DNA from 4 places in the Micromonospora robiginosa genome. Region 4 is predicted to be linked to each of the others. Evidence: riboswitches for the same ligand, from Rfam matches in the RefSeq annotation. Region 4 holds a riboswitch; each other region holds the start of a gene.
The links. A riboswitch is a leader RNA that binds a small molecule or an ion and turns the genes downstream of it on or off. The one in region 4 is predicted to bind cyclic di-AMP.
Positions count from the first base shown of each region.

Region 1: it holds a riboswitch for cyclic di-AMP, as region 4 does, so the genes downstream of both, H1D33_RS08565 (LysM peptidoglycan-binding domain-containing protein) here and H1D33_RS01695 (coiled-coil domain-containing protein) in region 4, are expected to answer to the same signal.
Region 2: it holds a riboswitch for cyclic di-AMP, as region 4 does, so the genes downstream of both, H1D33_RS14475 (C39 family peptidase) here and H1D33_RS01695 (coiled-coil domain-containing protein) in region 4, are expected to answer to the same signal.
Region 3: it holds a riboswitch for cyclic di-AMP, as region 4 does, so the genes downstream of both, H1D33_RS23655 (C40 family peptidase) here and H1D33_RS01695 (coiled-coil domain-containing protein) in region 4, are expected to answer to the same signal.

Region 1 is NZ_CP059322.2:1,951,794-1,955,877, reverse strand. It holds gene H1D33_RS08570 (YbaB/EbfC family nucleoid-associated protein) at 365-814, opposite strand; gene H1D33_RS08565 (LysM peptidoglycan-binding domain-containing protein) at 1,113-1,733, opposite strand; cyclic di-AMP (ydaO/yuaA leader) riboswitch at 1,732-1,876, opposite strand; gene H1D33_RS08560 (LLM class flavin-dependent oxidoreductase) at 2,086-3,648, shown strand; gene htpG (molecular chaperone HtpG) at 3,707-4,084, opposite strand, start outside.
Region 2 is NZ_CP059322.2:3,382,581-3,386,664, reverse strand. It holds gene H1D33_RS14485 (hypothetical protein) at 1-392, shown strand, start outside; gene H1D33_RS14480 (hypothetical protein) at 524-1,288, shown strand; cyclic di-AMP (ydaO/yuaA leader) riboswitch at 1,596-1,736, shown strand; gene H1D33_RS14475 (C39 family peptidase) at 1,942-2,784, shown strand; gene H1D33_RS14470 (hypothetical protein) at 2,846-3,394, opposite strand.
Region 3 is NZ_CP059322.2:5,339,271-5,343,354, forward strand. It holds gene dcd (dCTP deaminase) at 1-517, shown strand, start outside; gene H1D33_RS23655 (C40 family peptidase) at 589-1,566, opposite strand; cyclic di-AMP (ydaO/yuaA leader) riboswitch at 1,634-1,771, opposite strand; gene H1D33_RS23660 (N-acetylmuramoyl-L-alanine amidase) at 2,005-4,038, shown strand.
Region 4 is NZ_CP059322.2:333,324-337,407, reverse strand. It holds gene H1D33_RS01705 (HelD family protein) at 1-382, shown strand, start outside; gene H1D33_RS01700 (cation diffusion facilitator family transporter) at 459-1,373, shown strand; cyclic di-AMP (ydaO/yuaA leader) riboswitch at 1,518-1,647, shown strand; gene H1D33_RS01695 (coiled-coil domain-containing protein) at 1,653-2,741, shown strand; gene H1D33_RS01690 (hypothetical protein) at 2,824-3,399, shown strand; gene H1D33_RS01685 (SRPBCC family protein) at 3,293-3,805, opposite strand; gene H1D33_RS01680 (STAS domain-containing protein) at 3,849-4,084, opposite strand, start outside.

The DNA of each region.
Region 1 (4,084 bases), 1.6 Mb from region 4:
GCCGTTCCGCGTCCCCGGCTCCGGCTCCGGCTCCGGCTCCGGCTCCGGCTCCGGCTCCGGCTCCGGCTCCGGCTCCGGCTCCGGCTCCGGCTCCGAGATCTTGGTACGAACGGGCCCCTGGAGGGGCCATTCCGTACCAAGATCTCCGTCGTTCCCGCCCTTCGGAAGGTCGATCCCGAATGGCGGTTACTGAGGGCTCGCCGGCGAATTCGGTCGCGCCGACGACGGCGGGCTGACCGACGCGGCGCCGTCGCAGGAGAGCGGGCCGTCACGCGGAGGGGCGTCCACCAGGGCGAGCCGTCACGCGGACGGGCGGCGACCAGGGCAGGCGGTCACCCGGACGGGCGTCCACCAGATCGAGTCATCACGCCAGGTGCGCGGCTCGGGACGCGGCGTCGCGGTCGCGGCGGATGCGCGCGGCCACCTCGTGCATCGTCCGGCTGAACAGCTCCGCCTGGTCGGGCAGGCCGCCGAGGCGGGCGGCGAGCGCGTCGGTGTCCGCCCGGGCGGAGTCGCTGACCTGGGCATCCAGCTCGCTCAGCGCGTCGTTGACGGCGTCGACCAGGTGTGCACAGAGGACCTCGAGCGGCACGTCGGCCAGCTCCGGATCGACGACGACGGAGTGCAACCGGCCACCCTGGACGGCGACCGCCCGGACCCGGCCGCCGGCGGCGACGCCCTCGGCCCGGAGCAGTTCGCCGGGTTCGCCGTCGGCGAGCACACAGGACCGGGACCGCATCGCGGCCAGCGCCTGCTGCGTGCGGGTCAGCAGCTCGTCGAGGCTCGCGGCGGCCGAGAACGCATCGTTGGTCATATCCGCGCTTTCTTCACGTCTTAGCCGAGCCTCGTGACCATAGCAACCGGCGGCGGCGGAACCTCGTCACCCGCCGCGTCGATCCGGTCGCCGGGGCCGGGAGCAGGACGGACGCCCAGCACCCCCGGCGTGTCGCGCGACGCCGAGCGCCCAGCCGGATGGTCCCGGCGACCTGGTTCGGCACCCGCCACGCCCGGACGCCACATGGCCGGGCGTTCGGCGTCGTCCGTCGGCCGGCACGGCTCCGGGAACCGCGGGACGCCGTCCGGACCATCGGGACGGCGTCCCGCAGCGGGGATCAGCGCAGGCGCAGCCGCTGGCCCGGGAAGATCAGGCCGGCGTCCGCGCCGACGACGGCCCGGTTGAGCGTGTGCAGGGCGCGCCAACCGCCGGCGACGTGCTTCGCGGCGGCGATCTCGGACAGCGTGTCGCCGGGCCGCACCAGGTAGGCGCCGGTGGCCGGCGCGCTGCGCCGCTCGCCGCCCGACGGGCGCGGGGAGGTGGCCTTCTTCGTGGACGCGGTCGAGTCCGATCCCGCGCCGACGTGGGTTCGGCTCGATCCGGCCTTCCTGCCGGTCGACCCGCCCTTCCTGCCGCAGACGGGCCAGGCGCCGATGCCCTGTCCGTCGAGCACCCGCTCCGCGACGGCGATCTGCTCGGCGCGGCTGGCCAGGTCGGCCCGGGCGGCGTACCTCTGGCCACCGTGGCCGTTCCAGGTGCCGCGGGAGAACTGGAGCCCGCCGTAGTAGCCGTTCCCGGTGTTGATGTGCCAGTTGCCACCGGACTCGCAGCGGGCGACGGCGTCCCAGTTGACGCCCGCGGCGGCGGCCGGCGCGGCCGGCCCGAACAGGGTCGCGGCACCGGCGACGAGCGCGCCGACGACGGTACGGCGACGCCGGGCTGAGTATGCAGTTGACATGTGGATTCCTCCACGCCGACGAGGTGAGCTGTCGGGTTCGGGCCGAGGAGCCCGGCCGCCGGTGGCGGCTTCACCCCGAGGTGACGTGCACCGTGGAACGTGTGGGTCCCCCGCTCCCGCCCGAGGTTCGGTTACCACCGGGCCGGTGGCGGGATTAGGCGTTACCGGCCCGCGGTGTCCGCGAATGCGAACGGACTTGACGCTAGGGACGAATTACGCCAACAACCCACTTCTTGGAACGTTCTTCACCCGGCGGGGTGACCGCGTCCATGGTGGCGGGTCCGCCGCCCACCGGCCGGCGGTGCGGCTACCGTGGGCGGGACCGGGCAAGATCGCGCGAGGAGCGGGGCGGATGACCGACCACGGACACGAGCTGGCATTCGGCGGCTTCCTCACCCCCGCCGCCGGTCGCCCCGACCAGGTGGTGGCGCTGGCCACGCTCTGCGAGCAGGCCGGGCTCGACCTGGTCACCTTCCAGGACCACCCCTACCAGCCGGGTTTCCTGGACACCTGGACGCTGATGTCGTACGTGGCCGCCGCCACCGACCGGATCGGACTGGCCGGCAACGTGCTCAACCTGCCGCTGCGCCAACCGGTGGTGCTGGCCCGCAGTGTGGCCAGCCTGGACCTGCTCACCGGCGGCCGGGTCGAGCTGGGGTTGGGCGCGGGCGCGTTCTGGGACGCGATCGAGGCGGCCGGCGGGCGGCGGCTCTCCCCCGGCGCGGCCGTCGACGCGCTCGACGAGGCGATCCAGGTCGTCCGCGAGGTGTGGGACACCGGGCGGCGCGGCATGATCCGGGTGGACGGGGAGCACTACCGGGTGGTCGGGGCGAAGCGTGGGCCGGCGCCGGCGCACCCGGTGGGCATCTGGGTCGGCGCGTACAAGCCCCGGATGCTGCGGCTGGTCGGGCGGGCCGCGGACGGCTGGCTGCCGTCGCTGGCGTACCTGTCGAAGGGGCCGGACGACCTGCCGGCGCTGAACGCGCTCGTCAACGAGGGAGCGGAAGCCGCCGGGCGCGATCCGGGCGCGGTCCGCCGGATGCTCAACGTCACCGGCACGTTCGCCCGCTCGTCCACCGGCTTCCTGGCCGGGCCGCCGGAGCAGTGGGTCGAGGAGTTGGCCGGCCTCACCCTGGAGCACGGCGTCACCACGTTCGTCCTCGGCAGTGACGAGCCGCGCGCCATCCAGCTCTTCGCCCAGGAGGTGGCGCCGGCGGTCCGGGAGCTGGTCGCCGCCGAGCGCACCACGCCCGGCAGCGGGGCCCGCGCCGTGGTCGAGGAGCAGGCCGCCGCCGGCGGTCCGAGCACGCTCGCGGTCACCCCCACCCCCGATCCCGGGGTACGGCTGAGCGCCCGCCGCCTCTGGGACGAGACGACCCGTCCGACCGCCCCGCCGCCACCGGCCGGGCACGTCTACCCCGCCCGCGCGCAGGCCGCCGGGCAGCACCTGGTGGACGTGCACGACCACCTGCGGCAGGAGCTGGCCCAGGTGCGCGACCTGCTGGAGCAGGTCAGGCGCGGGGCGGTGTCACCGGGTGGCGCGCGGGCCGCGCTGAACGCGATGACCATGCGGCAGAACGACTGGACGCTTGGCGCCTACTGCGCCGCGTACTGCACGGTGGTGACGCAGCACCACGGCCTGGAGGGCGCCTCGGTCTTCCCGCACCTGCGCCGCGCCGACGCCTCGCTGGCCCCGGTGCTGGACCGCCTGGAGCAGGAGCACGTGGTGATCCACGGCGTGGTGGAGAGCGTCGACCGGGCGTTGGTGGAGCTGGTCGCCTCCCCCGGCGACTTCACCGGTCTCCAGGAGGCGGTGGACCTGCTCACCGACACGCTGCTGTCGCACCTGTCCTACGAGGAGCACCAGATCGTCGAGCCGCTGGCCCGGCACGGCTTCTTCCCCGACCAGCTCTGAGTTGGGCGGGGGCCCTTCCTATCGCGTACGCGATAGGAAGGGCCCCCGCCTTTCACCGCTAGAGGTTGCGGGCGAGACGGTCGGCGAGGATGCGGGTGAAGCGGGCCGGGTCGGCCAGCTCGCCGCCCTCGGCCAGCAGCGCCATGCCGTACAGCAGCTCGGCGGTCTCGGTCAGCGCGGCGGGGTCGCCGCCCTCGCCGTGCGCCTTGCGCAGGCCGGTGACCAGCGGGTGGGTCGGGTTCAGCTCCAGGATCCGCTTGACCCGGGGCACCTCCTGGCCCATCGCCCGGTACATCTTCTCCAGCGTCGGCGTCATGTCCTGCGCGTCACCCACCACGCAGGCCGGCGACGTGGTGAGCCGGGTGGACAGGCGCACCTCCTTGACGCTGTCGGTGAGCGCGCCGCCGAGGAAGGTGAGCAGGTCGGCGTACTCCTG
Region 2 (4,084 bases), 3.0 Mb from region 4:
GGGTCGCACGGATGCTGGCCAGCCTGGCCGTGGTGGTCGCCTTCTCGATCGGCGCCGCCGCGCTGCCGGCCGGCGTCTCCGCGGCGGCACCGGCGTCGACCGGCACCGCCGCCGGCCTGACGGCCCACGCCACCGCCGGATGGCAGCGCGGCACCGACGCCCAGCGGCACGACGACGCCACCGCCGGATGGCAGCGCGGCACCGACGCCCAGCGGCACGACGACGCCAACGCCGAACGGCAGCGTGGCCTCGCCGCCGCGCGGCAGGGCGCCCCCACCGGTGTGACCGAGCCACAGCCGGAGAGCGCCGCCGTGCCGCCCTCCCGCCGGCTCCCGCTGCCCGGCGGTCAGCCGCCGGCGCCGGCCGGCCCGCGGGCCCCGCCCGCCCGCTGACCCGCCGCGGGTCCGGCCCGCGCCCCTCCACCCGAACCTCACCCCGCACCCGCCCTCGGCGTTTCGGCGGCGCCCGTACCCGCCCGGCCCGTGCGGATCTTCCCGCTTTCGTCTCCCGTGAGGTGCCGACCATGTCGCAGACCGTTCTCCTCAACTTCCTCACCGCGGTTCCCGAGGCCGCCGCCATCTGGTCGGCGCTGATCGTGCTCGCGCTCGCCCTGCTCGCCGTGCTGGTCGCCCGCCCGGAGCGGGACGGCGCGACCGAGGTCGAAGCCGACCCGGTCGACGCGGACACCCTCCACCGCGCCGACCTCGCCCGATACGCCGACGAGGTGGCCGTGGCCGCCGCCGGAGCCGCCCAGACCGCACATCGCCGCCGCGAGCGGTGGCTGGCCGCGCAGACCGAGGCGGACCGGGCCTGGGCGGCGTACGACGAGGCGGACACCGCCGCCCGCCGCCTGGCCGCCGCCGGCGCGCTGCCCGCCCCGCACACGCCACACACCCCGACCGAGTACGCGGCACGGGAACGCTGGCTGCACCACGCCGCCATGTCGGCGCACTGGCGGGGCGACCTGACCGCCCGCCAACTCGCCGACGTGCTGGCCCACCGCAACGGGTGGGACCCGCGCCGCCACCCGGCCGAGCAGGAGATCGTGCTGGCCCGCACGGTCCGTGACGGGCGTCGGGCCGGCTGGGAGACTGCCGCCGAGCGGGAGCGCCTGGCGTGGCGGGACGCCGAACTGGCCGCCGAGTCGGCCCGCACGCTCGCCGCCGAGGCGTACGCGGCAGCCGTCGCGCTGCGGCCCGTGCCGGCGTCCCGGGCCCCGGCCGCGACCCGCGTCCCGGCGACGGCGGCCGTGCGGAGCGCCCGCTGGCGTCCGGCCCGGGTGGGCTGAGCCGACGACCTCGGCCGAATCGTTACCGAGTGTGGTGAGCCCGGTCACGGGCGCCGTCCGACCGGCGACGGCCGGACCCGATGACCGGTGCTGCGCCTGCTGCCCGTTTCTCCGCCGGCCGGATGTCCCCCTTTTGGGCGGACAGCTACCGGCGTAGCCGCTCGTCCCATTGAGGGGCATCGGTGACCGGCTGCACCGAATCCGTAGTCGCCCCGCACGTTTCCGCAGGTGGCGGCGCTTGGCAGGGCGTTTACCCGCCGGTAGTGTCGGCGCGTCCGGTGCGGTTGACGGTCGCAGATGGCGACGCCGTGCCGACCCGCCTAATCGTGCACACACGAACCGGGGACCCACAGCAACACCGGGGTGAATCCGCGCGCCACGGCCGCGGTAGGGCGTACTTCCCGCCCGAATCCGTCAGCTAACCCGGTCGGCGGCCACGGAAGGAGTTCCGCCTCGTGCCCTCCACCCCCCGATCGTCCCCCGCCTCCACGGCCACCGGGTACCGGCGCTCGCCTGACCGGCGACACGTCCCCCGACCCCTGATCGCCCGGCAGCCCGGGCGTCGCTTCCGCGGCCCTGCCGCCCGCCAGCGCGTGTGAGTTCCTCCGCGCGCCGGGCCGGCGCGTGCCGCTCACCCCCGTGGAGGAACCACCGTGAAGCACCACCTGAAGCGTCAACTGCGGCGTCTCGCCACCGAGCGCCCGTACCAGATCATCGCCGGCTCGGCAGCGGCCCTCGTGCTCGCGAGCGGCACCGGCGCCGCCCTCGCCGCCACCGACGACGCCCCGGTCCGCCAGGAGAACACCGCCTCGGTGGCCGACCTCGGCGCCCGGCTCGGCGACACCGCCAGCCGCAGCGAGGCCCGGATCGCCGTCCCGGCCCCGAGCACGTCGCCCAGCGCCACGCCCAGCGCGTCGCCCCGGCCCAGCGCCTCGGCCTCGGCGAAGGCTGCCGACCCGGACACCACCCGCACGGCCAAGCCGAAGCCGCCGTCGAGCCGGACGCTCGACTACGACTACCAGGCGCAGACCACCTACTACTACTGCGGTCCGGCCGCCGTGCGCAACGCGCTCAGCGCCAACGGCATCGAGCGCAGCCAGGACACCCTGGCCGTCGCCCTCGGCACCACCGAGATGGGCACCAACTCCGCCGAGGACACCACCCGCGTCCTCAACCAGCAGGTCAAGGGCAACCCGTACCGGACCCGCATGATCCCGGGCTCGGCCACCCGAGCGCAGATCGACCAGCTCCAGGCCGACGTCGTACGGGCCGTCAGCAACGGCCGGGCCGTCGTCTCGAACATCGTCGGCGACGCCACCGACACCAACGGCGGCTGGCACTCGTTCCCGGGCGGCCACTACATCGCCGTGGTCGGCTACAAGAACGACGGCCGGACCGTGCGGATCGCCGACTCGGCCGACCCGTCGCTGCCGTCGTACTGGGTCAGCACGATCGACCTGGCGAACTGGATGGCCACGCGCGGTTACTCCGCCTGACCTCTTTCTTCGGTACGCGTGAAGGCCGGCACCCGTTTCGGGGTGCCGGCCTTCTTCGCGCTTACTTGGTCCAGTGCTGGGCGACGAGGTCGGTGGCCTGCTTCTCCCACTGCGCGTAGGCGTCCGGGTAGGCGGAGACCTGCACGGTCTGCGCGGCGTCGGTCAGGGGCATGTCCTGCCAGCCGTCGACCTGCTTCAGCCCCTTCAGGAAGGCCAGGGTGGAGTGCTCGGGGTCGGTGATCTCCTCCGGCGTACCCCAACCACTGGAGGGGCGCTGCTGGAACAGGCCCAGCGAGTCATGGTCGTTGCGGTCGCCGAGGTGGCCGAGGTTCTCCAGCTTCGACTCCTGCAGGCTGGTCGCGATCGAGATGACCGCGGCCCGCTCGGGCAGGCCGGCCTTCTTCGTCGCGGCGATGATCGCCTTGGCGTTGGCGGTCTGCTCGTCGTTGAGGGTGATGGTGGACTGCTCGCCCTGCACGGTGGCCGTCACCGGCTTGGCGGCGGCGTGCGCGGGGGTGTCGGCGTGGGCGGCGATCGGGCCGGCGAACACGCCACCGGTGAAGGCCAGACCAGCGATACCGAGGATGCTCTTGCGCAGGATCGTGTTCATGGTGGGCTCCATTCGGGGGTCAACACACCCTCGCGGGGGACGGGGGTGCGGGCACCGTCAGGCGCTCGAAAAGGTCAGGGGGTTTCCGGCGTGGGCGCGGAGCGCGGGGCTCGTCGCGGGGGCCGGGAGTGTGTGTAACGACCGGCCGGCCACCACCATTCCCGGGGACCGTCACCATCGTGGGGCGAAGGCTGCGGGTCAGTCGGCTGGCCCGATAGATGCGGGCCGGCTGACCCCCGGGGATCCAGGGCTGGCGGCGCGGGGACGCTCACCTGGCTCGGGTCGTTCGCCCGGTTGCCCGGCTCGGGGCATTCACCCGGTCGCTCGACTCGGGGCGTTACCCGGTCGCTTGGCTCGGGGTCGTTCACCCGGTCGCCTGGCTCGGTCGTTCACCCGGTTACAACGCCCCGCACCCCGCCCCGATTCCGCCGCCAGAGTGCCACCCACCACCCCGAACCGGACACCCCACCCACCCGACACACCCAGTCAGATCCCACCGCAGTGCCACCCGCCACCCGCCCCACCCGACGCGCAACCGGAACACCATGCCTTATCCGGCCAGCCCAGACACCCGTGACGTTCCACCCAACAGCCCCACCGAGAGCGTCACTGGAGCACCATGGGTGCCTCAAACTCCCGTAGACACCCATGACGTTCCACTCACCGTCCCATCGGAGCGCGACTGGAACG
Region 3 (4,084 bases), 1.7 Mb from region 4:
CTTCGAGCCCACGCTGGTGCAGCCGTCCAGCATCGACGTACGCCTGGACCGGTTGTTCCGGGTCTTCAACAACCATCTCTACACCCACATCGACCCGTCGATGCAGCAGGACGACCTGACGTCGATGGTGGAGGTGCCGGAGGGGCAGCCGTTCGTGCTGCACCCCGGGGAGTTCGTGCTCGCCTCCACGTTGGAGGTCATCTCGTTGGGCGACCAGCTCGCCGGCCGGCTGGAGGGCAAGTCGTCCCTGGGCCGGCTCGGCCTGCTGACCCACTCCACGGCCGGCTTCATCGATCCGGGCTTCTCCGGCCACGTCACGCTGGAGCTGTCCAACGTGGCGAACCTGCCGATCACGCTCTGGCCGGGCATGAAGATCGGCCAGTTGTGCATCTTCCGGCTGTCCTCGCCGGCCGAGCACCCGTACGGCTCGGCCGTCTACGGTTCGCGCTACCAGGGCCAGCGCGGCCCGACGCCGAGCCGCTCCTGGCAGAGCTGGCGCACCTGGCCGACGCGCTGACGATCTCCGCCGCTGTTAAGCGGGGCCCCCGCCTATGCAGAATGCGTTAAGCGGGGGCCCCTCCTTACATCTCAGCCGGGGCGGCCGTAACTGTTGATGTCGCCGTCGTCGTACCGCTTCATGGTGATGGGCTTGCCGGACTGGGAGGCGTGCACCACCCAGCCGTCGCCGACGTACATCCCGACGTGGTGCAGGTCGCCGTAGTAGAAGACCAGGTCACCGGCGCGCAGCTCGGCGCGGCTGACCCGCTTCGTCACGTCGTGCTGCTGCCGGGCGTTGTGCGGCAGCGAGACCCCGGCCTTGGCCCAGGCGGCCATGGTCAGGCCGGAGCAGTCGAAGTGGTCCGGGCCGGCGGCGCCCCAGACGTAGATCTTGCCGATCTGGGCGCAGGCGAACTTGACCGCCACGCCGGCCGCGCCGCCGGGATACCCGGACGGGCAGGGGGCCGGACGCAGCTTGCCGCCACCGCCGTTGCCGTACACCTTGAGCCGCAGCTTCTGCAGCCTGGCGATCTCGGCGTCGATCTGCTTCTTCTTCGCCGCGAGCTGCGCCTCGGTGCGGCTCAGGTCGGCGACCATCGCGTCCAGCGGCTTCTTCTTCGCGGCCAGCTCGTCGCGCAGCTCGGCGATGTCGTGCACCTGCTCCTGCTGGTGGTGCGCGAAGCGGTCGAGCATCTCCAGGCCGCTGACCAGCTCGCTCGGCGAGCGGCTGCCCAGTAGCGCGTTGACGGTGGAGAGGTTGTCGCCCTTGTACGCGTCGGCGGCGAGCCCGCCGACCTGCCCCAGCGCGGCGTCCACCCGGGCCTGGAGCGGGGCGATCTGCTTACCGAGCGCGTCGGCCTGCCGGCGCCGCGCGGCGAGCTGCTCGCGGACGGAGTTGACCTGCTCGATGACGGGTTCGAGCTTGTTCCAGTCGCGGTCGATCTGGGCCTCGATCTCGGCGACCGAGGGTTCGGCGTGGGCCGCCGTCGCGCCACCGGTCAGGACGACCGCGGCGCCGACCAGGGCGGCGAGTGTGGTGGTGCAGCGGGACCAGCGGGAACGCGGCACGACGGCGGACCGGTCGGCAGACCGGCTCGACGTCGGCCGCGGGGCATGGAGTGCCACCGGGCGTCCGTACTCCTTCGTCTGACCGCCTACCGGGTTAGCTGACGGGTTCGGGCGGGAAGGGAGCCGCCCTACCGCAGTGGCTGCGGATTCACCCCAGGTACCTGGGTCCCCGGTTCGCCCGTGGGCGACTCGGCGGTGTCGGACCGTCACCGCCCGGGGTGGACGATGAGACTGGCGGCCGACGATTGACCAGAGTAGGGACCTCTGTTATCGATCCGCAACCCGAACGGCCGTGACACTCCGTGCCGAATATCTGACGCGAGACACGAGTGAAGCTTTCTTTCATGCAACATTAAGCACCGGAAAGGTATTGACCGACGCGGGTGCCCGGAGTGAGGGTGGGGACGCAGTGACCCCCATCCCTGTCCAGGAGGTTCGATGCACCTCTCACCCCCGCCGTCGGGCAGACGGATACTGCTCGCCGCCGCCGTGGCCGCCGCCACCGCGCTGGCGACCACCGGCCCGGTGACCGCCGCGCCGCAGTCCGCCCCACCCACCGGCGACCGGCAGCAGCAGTACGCCGCGGCCGCCACCGAGTACGGCGTACCGCAGGACGTGCTGCTCGGCGTCTCCTACCTGGAGTCCCGCTGGGACGTCCACCCCGGCCAGCCCAGCACCAGCGGCGGCTACGGCCCGATGCACCTGACCGACGCCGCGCACGTCCTCGCCACGCCGGGCAGCGCCCACGTCGACGAGGACGAGGACCCGCGCGGCGACGACGCCCGCCCGCTCACCCTCGACCCGGCCACCGCCGCCGCGCCGGCCCGGGAGACGCCGCTGCCGAAGGCCTCGCTCCAGACGCTCGACGCCGCCGCGACGCTCACCGGGCTCGACGCACAGAAGCTGCGCACCGACCCGGCGGCGAACATCCGCGGCGGGGCGGCGCTGCTCGCCTCGTACCAGAAGGCACTGGGCGGGCCGGTCGGCGCCGGCAGCGACGCCGCGGCCTGGTACGGCGCGGTGGCCCGCTACTCCGGCGCGGACACCGCCGACGCGGCGGCGGCCTTCGCCGACGAGGTCTACGACCAGCTCGGTCAGGGCGCCACCCGCACCACCGACGACGGGCAGCGGGTCACGCTGGCCGCCACCACCGCGCAGCCGGACCGTGCCGGCCTGGCCCGGCTCGGCCTGCGGCACGCCGCGCGACCGGACGGGTTGGAGTGCCCGGTGCGGTTGGCCTGCGAGTGGATCCCCGCGCCGTACGAGCAGCTCAGCGCGGACCCGGGCGACTACGGCAACCACGACCTGGGCAACCGGCCCAAGCAGCAGAAGATCGAGTACATCGTCATCCACGACACCGAGGGCTACTTCGCCCCCAGCGTCGACCTCGTGAAGCGGGCCGACTACCTGGGCTGGCACTACACGCTGCGCTCGGTGGACGGCTACGTCGCCCAGCACATCAAGGCCAAGGACGTCGGCTGGCACGCCGGCAACTGGTACGTCAACGCCAAGTCCATCGGCCTGGAGCACGAGGGCTTCGCCGGGCAGGGCACCTGGTACACCGAGGCGATGTACCGCAGCTCGGCCAAGCTGGTCCGGTACCTGGCGCAGAAGTTCGGCATCCCGATGGACCGGCAGCACATCATCGGCCACGACAACGTGCCCGGCACCACCGCCGGCACGGTCAAGGGCATGCACTGGGACCCGGGCCCCTACTGGGACTGGTCGCACTACTTCGACCTGATGAAGGCGCCGTTCCGGACCACCGGCACGTCGCGGACCGGGCTGGTCACCATCGACCCGGACTTCGCCACCAACCGGCCGGCGTTCGTCGGCTGCAACCAGCAGCCGCCGGGCGTACCGACGCCCACCCCGCCGGCCGAGACCTGCCCGTCGCGCGGCTCCTCCGCGGTGGTCCTGCGGACCGCGCCGAGCACGGACGCCCCGCTGGTCAACGACCTCGGCCTGCGCCCGGACGGCACGCCGGACACGATGTACATCTCGGACCACGGCGCCCGCGCCTCCGCCGGACAGACGTACGCGCTGGCCGGCCGGCAGGGTGACTGGACGGCGATCTGGTACCTCGGCCAGAAGGCGTGGTTCCAGAACCCGGCTTCGGCGCCGACGGCGAAGTGGGCGACCGGCTTCGTGGTGACCCCCCGGCCCGGGAAGGCCACCATCCCGGTGTACGGCCGCGCCTACCCGGAGCAGGCCGCCTACCCGGACACCATCCCCTACCAGACCATCTCCCCGCTGCAGTACACGTTGGCCGCCGGCCAGCGGTACGCGGTCGGCGGCGTGCTGCCCGGCGAGTACTACCGGGCCGTCTCGTTCGACGGCACGGCACCCGGCGACCGGACCGTGGTACGTGGCAAGAACCGCTACGTGCAGGTCCAGTTCGGCCACCGGATCATGTTCGTGGACCTCGCCGACGTGCTGATCCTGCCGTCGCCGGTCGGCGCGCCGCGATAGCGCCACCGGCATGAGGAAGGCCCCCGGTCCAGGTGGACCGGGGGCC
Region 4 (4,084 bases):
CCGCCGGCTGTACCCGGACCTGGCGTTGCCGGACGCGGTGCGCTCCACCGGCGTGCCGCCGGTCCAGCGCACGGTGGCCGCCGCCGAGCTGCCGTCGGCCACGGTCGAGGCGGCCCGGACGCTGCTGGCCGAGGTGGAGGGCACGGTCGGGGTGATCACACCGGTGCCGCGCCGGGACGAGGTGGCCGGCTGGCTGGGCGAGCTGGGCGGCGGCCGGCTCCAGGTGGTGACCAGCCTGCAGGCCAAGGGCATGGAGTACGACGGTGTGGTGCTGGTCGCGCCGGGCGAGATCCGGGCCGACCCGGGCTCCGGGGTGCGGACGCTCTACGTGGCGCTGTCCCGGGCCACCCAGCGCCTGACCACGCTCGATCCGGTGGGGTGACCCCACCCTCACTTGCACACATAGCGATGTGAGCATAGATTGGTCCCGGCCGAGACACGGGGCGGAGGGTGTGTGCGTGGGCGCAGGTCATGACCACAGCGGCGCGGTGGCCAACGCGGCGCACCGCCACCGAGGGCGACTCTGGGCCGCCTTCGCGCTGCTCACCGCGCTGATGCTGATCGAGGCGGTGGCCGCCTTCACGACCGGCTCGCTGGCGCTGCTCTCCGACGCCGGGCACATGTTCACCGACGTGCTCGGCATCGGCATGGCGCTCGCCGCGATCAGCGCCACCCGGCGCGCCCGCACCGACCCGCAGCGCACGTTCGGGCTCTATCGGCTGGAGGTGCTCGCGGCGCTGGCCAACGCGGTGCTGCTCGGCGCCGTCGCGGTCTACGTGCTAATCGAGGCGGTACGCCGGTTCGGCGAGCCGCCGGAGGTGCTCGCCGGCCCGATGCTCGTGGTCGCCGTGCTCGGCCTGCTCGCCAACGTCGCCGCGTTCGCGCTGCTGCGCTCCGGCGCGCAGGAGAGCATCAACCTGCGCGGGGCCTACCTGGAGGTGCTCGGCGACCTGCTCGGCTCGCTCGGCGTGATCGGCGCCGCGCTGGTCATCGCGGTCACCGACTGGTGGTGGGCCGACCCGGTGGTCGCCGTGGCGATCGGCCTGTTCATCCTGCCGCGCACCTGGCGGCTCGGCCGCGCCGCGGTCCGCATCCTGGTGCAGGCCGCGCCGGAGCACCTCCAGGTGACCGCGGTGCACGACCGGCTGACCGCCGTGCCCGGCGTGGCGGAGGTGCACGACCTGCACGTCTGGACGCTCACCTCGGGCATGGACGTCGCCTCGGCGCACCTGACGATCGACCCGGGCGCCGAGGTCGCCACCGTGCTGGCCGCGGCCCGGGACGCCCTGCACGAGGACTTCTCGATCGACCACGCCACGTTGCAGATCGAGCCCGGAGCGTCAGCCGGCGCCTGCGGTCCGACCGAGTGGTAATTAGGACAGACTTAAATCAGTGTAGTTATTGTAGGCTTATGCCGGTTTTGCCCGGTAACCGGCCCCGGTCCACGGCGCCGGCTCCGGGCAGCGCCGGTAGGCTCGGTCCCGGCCGCACCACGGGTGCCACTCCGGCACCTCTCGGCGCGGCCGGCGCCTAATCGCCCGCAGGGCGAGCCGGGGAACCACGTACGTGGGGTGCATCCGCGTCAGCGGTAGGGATCTTCCGTCCCGAACCCGTCAGCTAACCCGGTCGGCGGTTGACGGAAGGACACGTGAATGCCCACAGTGGCACCTGTACGACGGACGGCCGCCCGGTTGGCGGCCCTGCTCGTCGCGATGCTGGCCCTCGGTGTCGCGACCGTGCCGGTCTCCCCCGCCTCGGCGGCGCGGGCGGCCTCCCCGACCGGCCTGCTCGCCGCCGCACCCGGCGACGACGAGGGCGGCACCCCCGCGCTGCGCGAACAACTCGACGCGGCCAGCAAGGGCTGGCTCGACGCCAAGGCCGCGCTGAACCGCTCGGTGACCCGGCAGAAGCAGCTCAACGACCGGCTCAAGACCATCGACGTGGAGCTGACCGAGCGCGACGCCAAGGTCGGCGAGATCGCCGGGGTGGCCTACCGCACCGGCCGGATGGGCACCGCCGCGGCGCTGCTCGCCAGCCGCACCCCGGAGGGCTTCATGGACCGGGCCGCGGCTTTGGAGACGGTCGCCGCGCACGAGGACCGGACGCTGCGCGACCTGATCACCACCCGGGACGAGGCGATCCGCACCCGCACCGCGCTCGACGGCGAGATCCTGGAGCAGCGCAAGCAGGTCACGCTCATGGGCAAGCGCAAGGAGCAGGCCGAGCGGGCGCTGGAGGTGGCGAACAAGCGCAGCGCCACCACCCGCGACAGCGACGACGGTGGCAGCACCCGGGGCACGTCCACGGCGAACGCGACGCCGGCCAAGCGCAACTCCGACGGGTCGTGGCCGGCGGAGTCGTGCAGCGTCAACGACCCGACGCCGGCCAGCGGCTGCATCACCCCGCGCACGTTGCACGCGTTGCAGCAGGCCAAGGCCGCCGGCTTCACCCGGTACGTCTCCTGCCACCGACCCAGCGGCTCGGGTGAGCACCCGAAGGGACGGGCCTGCGACTTCGCCGCGCAGAAGGACGGCTTCGGCGGCGTCGCCAGCGGCGGCGACCGGACGTACGGCAACAACCTGTCCGCGTACTTCATCCGCAACGCCGACCCGCTCGCCGTGCTCTACGTGATCTGGTTCAAGCGGATCTGGCTGCCCAGCAGCGGCTGGAAGTCGTACAGCGGCGGCAACGGCGACCCGTCCAGCGACCACACCAACCACGTGCACCTGTCGGTCTACTAACGCGCACTACGCTCCACGACGTACCCCGGATGTCGTCGCGCGGCCCACGACGTGGGCCGCGCGACCCGGTGGGATCGGGGGCATGAGACGACTCTCCCCCGCCGGCCGCAAGGCGCTGCTCACCGCGCACCTGGTCACCTCGCTGGGCTGGCTCGGCGCCGACCTGACGCTGCTCGCGCTCGGCGTGGCCGGGCTGCGCGGCGCCGACCCCGACGTCGTCTACCCGGCGGCGGGGCTGCTGGTCACCTGGCTGTTCGCGCCGCTGAGCGTGGCGGTCTGGCTGGTCGGGACGGTCAGTGCGCTGCTCACCCCGTGGGGTCTGCTGCGCTGGCGCTGGGTGCTGGTGAAGTTCGTGCTCACCACCGTCATGCTCGGCCTGGTGCTGCTCCTGCTGACGCCCCGGATCCGGCACCTCGGCGCGCTCGCCGGGGCCGCCGACGCGCACCTGCGGGTCGACCTGGTGGTGGCGCCGGCCGTCTCCACCACCCTGCTGCTGATCGCCACCGTGCTGTCCACCCACAAGCCGTGGGGGCGGATCCGGCGGGCCCCGGTCAGGCCGGGTGGCCCTCCAGCGTCGCGCCGAGGCGGGCGGCCAGCCCCAGGTGGGCGGCCCGGGCCTGGCGGAACGCGTAGCCGAGCAGCGGCGCCGGCGCGGTGAGGGTGATCTCCACGTCGATCCGCACCACGCCGTCGGGCTCGTCGCGCAGGCGGGTGTGGTTGCGCACCGTCGTCGCCGGTTGCTGCCGGGCGACGGTGACCACCTCGTCCTCGTTGGCGATCAGCACGTCCGCCTGGTAGGTGATCGGGAAGTGCAGCGGACCGAGCTCCAGCCGGTCGGTGATCGCGTAGCTGGCCAGCGCGCCCGGCCGGGGCGGCAACTGCCGGACCCGAACGATCAACGGATGCAGTTCACCCTGCCGGCTCAGGTCACCGAGCAGGGCCACCGCGTCCGCCCGGCGGCACCGGGCCTGCACGGTGTAGCTGAAGCTGTCGCTGCTCTGCAACCGGTCCCCCTCGCCGTCGTGGGTCCGGACGATCGTCCCGTACCGGGGGCGGGCTGGCAACGGGTCGAAGGTCCCCGACCGGTGAGGGTGCCGGGGGAGGCGGTCAGGCGCCGGGGAGCACCTCGGGGACATCGTCGGCGAACCAGGGCTCGGGCGCGCCGAAGAGACCGAGCAGACCGGTCACCCAGAGCTGGCGGTGCACGAACCGGCTCGGCTCGGTGACCACCAGCTTGACGCCGCTGACCTCGCAGGTCTGGAAGCCGGCCACCATGGCGCTGATGCCGACGGAGTCGATGAACGTCACGAGCCGCATGTTGAGCTCGATCCGGGCGGGGCGCC